2 regions of the Exiguobacterium sp. N4-1P genome follow, and region 2 is predicted to be linked to the other one. Evidence: a T-box and tRNA genes for the amino acid it is inferred to sense, from the RefSeq annotation. Region 2 holds a T-box; the other holds one or more tRNA genes.

Region 1 (3,406 bases), 1.0 Mb from region 2:
TGCTCCCAAGCTGTCAGGAATTGATTGTCACGACACCACATGCGACAGCGGCATTCGTTGCAGCTCGTGCCGGTGCGATGGCGATTAAGACGAACCACCGTTTGCTCGGTATCATTGAAAATATGGCGTACTTCGAAAGCAAGGTAACTGGTGAAAAAGAGTATGTCTTCGGATCAGGTGGCGGAGAGAAGTTGTCAGAAGCGCTAAAAACAGATATTCTAGCTAAGATTCCACTTGGACAACCATATGCGAATGAATCGGACTTTGCACCATCGATTTATCGCGATGACCATCCATTTGAAACACACTATAATGAACTCGCAGCGCGTGTCATCGAAAAAGTAGAGGGATAATACATGAAGATTAAAGGATTTTTGAAGCTGTTCTGGATGACGCTCCTAATTGGGACGCTAGCCGGCTTCGTGTTTAACCTTGTCGCTGAACCAGGGTACGTCCGCAATCAATCGATTAGCGGATACATTACGGCCTTGGCATACAGTAGTACATGGACGGCAATCAGCCTGATGGGCTTTTTCTCTTATTTGATTTTGCACCGGGTTGGACTTGATCTGTTCCGCGGCGCAAAGTTATGGAATCGGGTTCAGGTCGTTTTGATTGCCTTCGCCTTGTTTGACGGCGTCTACTTACGTGGACTTGCGTTCGGATTCGATAAAACAAGCCTCTATATTGGTGAAATGGTTGTCTTATTGTTCGTCGCATTTCTCGTTGCACGTACGAAAGCCCGTGAAACAAATTTCAGTGCTTTCATCCCGACGTTATTCTTAATGACGGTCATCACGTTGATTGAATGGGTACCAGCTCTTCAGGCAACGCAAGACAAGCGGATGCTTTGGGCCGCACTGGCGACACTCTTGGTTTGTAATGCGTATCAAATCCTGATGTTGCATCGCTTGCAAGAAAAGCCTGCTCCAGCGAAAGTACAGTCGCAAAAACAGGCATAAGAAAAGGACTCGGGGAATGGTTGTTATGACCAATTCCATCGGGTCCATCTTTTTTAAAAGTTTTTTTAGAAAAACAGTTGACGTAAAAAACAAGAGTTGATATATTAATACATGTCGCTAAGGCACACGCCGAAAGCGAGCGTCATACAACGAAAAAAACTTATAAAAAAGAATTGACATTAGTTAATACTTTACTGTAAGATTTAAAAGTCGTCAAATGACATATCGGACTTTGAAAACTGAACGATGAGGCAAAAAACGTATCTTCGGATACAAACAATGAATGAAGCGCAAGCTTCGTCAACGTGACTTCGGTCACAAAAACGAGCAAGTCAAACACTTTATGGAGAGTTTGATCCTGGCTCAGGACGAACGCTGGCGGCGTGCCTAATACATGCAAGTCGAGCGCAGGAAGCTCGCGGAACTCTTCGGAGGGAAGCGAGTGGAATGAGCGGCGGACGGGTGAGTAACACGTAAGGAACCTGCCTCAAGGATTGGGATAACTCCGAGAAATCGGAGCTAATACCGGATAGTTCTTCGGACCGCATGGTCCGATGATGAAAGGCGCATTTCCCTTTGAGTAATCAAGAAAGACCCCTCAGAGACGATGAGGTAGATAGGTCACGGGTGGAAGCATGGTGACATGCGGAGCTGAGTGATACTAATCGGTCGAGGCCTTGTTCTAGCAGATGATTGTTGATGACTTCAGTTTTGAGGGCGCGAGCCCTGTCGTCTGGTGACGATAGCCAAGTGGTCACACCCGTTCCCATGCCGAACACGGAAGTTAAGCACTTGAACGCCGAAAGTAGTTGGGGGCTTCCCCCTGTGAGGATAGGACGTTGCCAGGCAATTTTGTTTTTTTATTCCGCAATAGCTCAGTGGTAGAGCAACCGGCTGTTAACCGGTAGGTCGTAGGTTCAAATCCTACTTGCGGAGCCAATGGCCCGTTGGTCAAGCGGTTAAGACACCGCCCTTTCACGGCGGTATCACGGGTTCGATTCCCGTACGGGTCACCATTTTATTGTGCCGGTGTAGCTCAGCTGGTAGAGCAACTGACTTGTAATCAGTAGGTCGCGGGTTCGACTCCTGTTGCCGGCACTGTTTTTTTAATTAAATTTTCCTAGACAAACTGGGGGGGTAGCGAAGTGGCTAAACGCGGCGGACTGTAAATCCGCTCCCTCGGGTTCGGCGGTTCGAATCCGCCCCCCCCCACCATGTCGAGCCATTAGCTCAGTTGGTAGAGCATCTGACTTTTAATCAGAGGGTCGCAGGTTCGAATCCTGCATGGCTCATCTTCTTGCGGAAGTAGTTCAGTGGTAGAATACGACCTTGCCAAGGTCGGGGTCGCGGGTTCGAATCCCGTCTTCCGCTTTTTGTTTATTTTTTTGGGGCCTTAGCTCAGCTGGGAGAGCGCCTGCCTTGCACGCAGGAGGTCAGCGGTTCGATCCCGCTAGGCTCCACCAAATTTTGCTTAAAGATCTTAAGCGAGTTTCGTTCGTCTTAAGTTTTTTTATACTTGAAATGCCTGTTAACCAGAGTACGTACGCGAAAGCACTGTGATTCCCTTCACAGTGCTTTTTTGTTGTCGTCTACTGTATAAAAATGCGTCATCTTGTCGAGTTGAACCAGCCGTATGTTACCGCTTACAATTAAGGTAACTTAATTAAGCAAAGGGGATGCGGGGATGAACATTGCATATATCAGCGTGCCATATCGTTACGGTCAAGGAAAGCCAGGAACAGAGCATGGTCCGGCAGCAGTCGAACAAGCAGGCCTATTTCAAACGTTAGCAACACATGGACAAGAAGCGGTCCGCTATGGGGAAGCGGCTGTCTTACCAGAAGACGCGGTACGTGAGGAAGATGCGAAGTTAAAGCGTCTCGAAGGAGTCGTCCATACGACGAATGATTTACAGCTACTTGTACATGATGCGCTGTCCGAACGACGTTTTCCGTTACTCGTCGGGGGCGACCACAGCATGGCAATCGGAACGATCGCAGGACTTCGTCGATCGATTCCGCGGCTCGGTGCGATTTGGTTCGATGCGCATGGTGATTTAAATACACCGGAAACGTCACCTACAGGTAATATTCATGGAATGCCACTCGCTGTTGCTCTTGGGGAAGGGCATCAGCGCCTAACGGAAATCGGTGGGACAGACGTCAAGTTACAACCGGAGCATCTTGTCTTTATCGGCTTGCGTGACGTCGATCCGGGAGAACAGGAATTGATTGATCGGCTTGGGATTCGCGTTTATGACATGGAAGCGATTCGGACACGGGGAATGGAAGCCATCATGAAGGAAGCGATTGCTTACCTGAACGAAACGACAGACGCATTTTACTTAAGTTTCGACATGGATGGTCTTGACCCGAGTTTAGTCGAAGGGACCGGGACGCGGGTTGCGGACGGTGTCATGTTAGAGGATGCTCAGACCGTCTTGA
Region 2 (3,406 bases):
ATTAATGTCCCGTTCATCATCGGTGATACGCTAAAAGCGTTACTTGCCACGACGATCGCCGTTCGTTTATTACCACTCCGTATTTTTAGAACAGCCTAAGCAAAAAGAACGCTGACGAGCATTCGTCAGCGTTCTTTTTTGTTATATCACTTACGCATGTTCAAGTACGAAGTATTTCTTTTTCCCACGACGGATGATCGTGAAGTCACCAATCGCATCTTGCTTCGTGATCTCTTTCGTCAACTCTTGTTCACGGTCTCCATTGATGTAGATTGCGCCATTCGTCACGTCTTCTCGCGCTTGACGCTTCGAAGGACTGATTTTCGCTTCGACGAGTACGTCGACGAGATTCGTTGCTTCACCAAGCGTAAAGCGCGGCATCCCTTTAAAGGCATCTGCGATATCATCTGCCTTTAATGATTTGATGTCACCACTGAAGAGTGCTTTCGTGATTCGCTCCGCTTGTTCAAGCGCTTCGCTGCCATGAACGAGTTTCGTCATCTCTTCTGCCAGGCGGCGCTGGGCAATCCGTTTTTCAGGTGCCGTTTCCACTTCCGCTTGCAATCCTTCCAGTTCTTCGTGTGTCAAGAACGTAAAGTATTTCAGGAATTTGACGACATCAAGGTCATCGACGTTGAACCAAAACTGGTAAAACTCGTACGGTGTCGTTTTTTCGGCATCGAGCCATACTGCCCCGCCTGCTGTTTTCCCGAATTTTTGCCCGTCTGATTTCGTGACGAGTGGTACAGTGATGCCGAATGCTTTCTCTTCATGACCAACGCGTCGGATCAGTTCCATCCCTGCTGTAATGTTTCCCCACTGATCACTTCCGCCGACCTGGAGTCGGCACCCTTCGTTTTCATATAGCTTTAAGAAATCAAATGATTGTAATAGCATGTACGAAAACTCTGTGAAAGAAATCCCGTTCTGAAGGCGTGAATCAACAGAGTCTTTCGCTAGCATGTAGCTGATTGGGAAGTGTTTTCCGATATCGCGTAAGAAATCTATGATCGTTAAATCTTTTGTCCAATCCAGGTTGTTCGCAATCGTCACAGGGTTTTCGCCATCCAGCGGTAAAAAGCGTGATAATTGCCCTTTGATGCGGTTCGCAAATTCTTCGACGATATCCGACGTGTTCAGTGATCGTTCTGTCGACCGCCCACTTGGATCTCCAATCATCCCGGTTGCGCCACCGACGAGACCGACCACGTGGTGCCCCGCTTCTTGGAAACGGCGTAGAACGAGAATTGGTAACAGGTGTCCGATATGCAATGAATCTGCTGTCGGGTCGAATCCCGTGTACAGTGTTGTCGGACTTGCCAGGAGTTCTTTAATACCTTCTTCATCTGTCATTTGGCTGATTAGGCCGCGAAACTCTAAATCCTCAAGTAACGTCATCTGTTTTCCTCCTAAAAAAATTGTATAAAAAAACCGCCCCTCCGACTGAACGAAGGGACGGAATATTCCGTGGTACCACCCTAATTGCATGCAACACATGCCACTTAGATCGTCGATAACGGGACGGTCCGCCTGATTTCTCAAGAAGCTCCTGGAGACGTAATTCATGAACACGCTATGTCCTAGTTCGCAGCACCACTAGGTCTCTGATACAGGGAGCGTTCCATTACTAATTCCAATCACAGCTGATTTTTTTCGTATATTTTTCATAAGATGTTTTCATGATACGTCGAAGTAGAATCGACTGTCAAGAGACATTGTCACGTTTCAGTTGTGGTATAATACGTCTATCTGTGATTTAATGTTAATTTACACCCAAGTTTAAGATGTAAAGGAGATCATTTATGCGCGAGAACTGGTCCAAGTTTTGGAATCATCCCCGAACGAAAGCCGTTCGGCACTGGTCGAATATCACATATGACGTATCTTGGAATATCATTTTATTCCTCATCATTGCTGTCCTACTGATTGGGAGTTTTTCTGTCGGTGCAGCAGGCGGCTATTTCGCTTCGCTCGTCAAAGATACAAAAGCACCAGAATTAACGGAAATGAAGCAACAAGTTAATAGTTATGCCATTACGAGTGAAATTTACTGGGGCAGTGGCGAAAAGTTGACGAACATTTCAACAGATGAAGAACGTCAACCGGTCAACATCAAAGAAATTTCACCTTACCTGCTAGACGCTGTTCTTTCGACGGAAGATGTCGATTTTTATGAACATGATGGCGTCGTACCGAAAGCAACACTCCGGGCAGTCTTACAGGAGCTAACGAACTCGTCTTCTCGGACGGGTGGCAGTACGTTGACACAACAATTGATTAAAAACCAAATTTTAACGAATGAAGTTTCATTCGAACGGAAAGCAAAAGAAATCATCTTAGCACTTCGTCTCGAAAATGCGATGACGAAGGATGAAATTCTACAAGCCTATTTAAACGTTGTCTCATTCGGTCGAAACTCTCTCGGACGAAATATTGCCGGAATCGAAGCCGCCTCTCGTGGTGTCTTCAATAAATCCGCGAAAAAACTGACATTACCACAAGCAGCCTTCTTAGCAGGCATTCCGAAAAACCCGTATTATTACACACCCTACCTTCAAGGTGGTGTCGTCAAAGAAGATTTGACAGCAAGTACGAACCGGATGAAAACTGTTCTAAAACGGATGTATGTCGCAAAAAACATTACGAAAAAGCAATATGAAAAAGCCGTCAAATACGATATCACAAAAGACTTCGCCAAAACGTCAACACGTTCGCGTGATACGTACCCGTACGTTTACGATCTTGCTGAAAAAGAAGCCTTGAAAATCATGACGAGCTATTTCATGAAAAAGGATGGCGTCAAAGAAGATGAAGTAAAACCATCCGAACTCGCAGAAGTCAAAGCGAACTATCAGGAACAGGCTTTAGTTGCCATGCGTCAAGGCGGATACAAGATTCACTTGACACTTGATAAGAAAATTCACGAGGCGATGCAGGCACCAGCTAAAAATGCTGCCAACTTCCCTGCTTCTCCACAATACACGCAAGTCGTTGATCCAAAAACGAAAAAAACGGTCTCGAAAAAAGATCCAGAAGAAACGGCTGCTGTCATGATTCAAAATGAGACAGGTCGTATCTTAGGCTTCGTCGGTGGACGTTACACGGATGGAACGGCGGATGATTTCAACCGCGCGTTCCAGGCAAAACGTCAAATCGGTTCGACAGCCAAACCAATTCTTGTTTATTCGAACGGTATCGAAAACGGCTTGATTACACCGGCTTCGACCGTTAATGATGAAAAGTATTATTATCAAACGGTTCCACGTCAACCAGGTGACAACCCAATCAACAATGAAGGCGGGCGTTACCGAGGTAATGTGACGGTCCGTGAGGCATTGGAACTTTCACTCAACGTTCCAGCCGTGAAGATTTACGAAAAAATGAATATGTCGAACTCGATTCAAAA

Evidence for each region. A T-box is a leader RNA that pairs with one kind of tRNA and senses whether it is charged. The one in region 2 lies ahead of tyrS (tyrosine--tRNA ligase), so its partner is inferred to be a tRNA-Tyr.
Region 1: it has a tRNA-Tyr gene. The T-box ahead of tyrS (tyrosine--tRNA ligase) is inferred to sense a tRNA for this amino acid. The anticodon was not compared.

The regions. Positions count from the first base shown of each region.
Region 1 covers NZ_CP022236.1:116,075-119,480, forward strand. Annotated here, with positions in the region: gene A0126_RS00710 (Mrp/NBP35 family ATP-binding protein) at 1-353, shown strand, start outside; gene A0126_RS00715 (KinB-signaling pathway activation protein) at 357-962, shown strand; rRNA gene rrf (5S ribosomal RNA) at 1,695-1,810, shown strand; tRNA gene A0126_RS00725 (tRNA-Asn) at 1,827-1,901, shown strand; tRNA gene A0126_RS00730 (tRNA-Glu) at 1,904-1,978, shown strand; tRNA gene A0126_RS00735 (tRNA-Thr) at 1,988-2,060, shown strand; tRNA gene A0126_RS00740 (tRNA-Tyr) at 2,094-2,177, shown strand; tRNA gene A0126_RS00745 (tRNA-Lys) at 2,182-2,254, shown strand; tRNA gene A0126_RS00750 (tRNA-Gly) at 2,262-2,333, shown strand; tRNA gene A0126_RS00755 (tRNA-Ala) at 2,350-2,425, shown strand; gene rocF (arginase) at 2,647-3,406, shown strand, end outside.
Region 2 covers NZ_CP022236.1:2,127,559-2,130,964, forward strand. Annotated here, with positions in the region: gene A0126_RS10990 (biotin transporter BioY) at 1-99, shown strand, start outside; gene tyrS (tyrosine--tRNA ligase) at 151-1,398, opposite strand; T-box leader at 1,449-1,650, opposite strand; gene A0126_RS11000 (transglycosylase domain-containing protein) at 1,803-3,406, shown strand, end outside.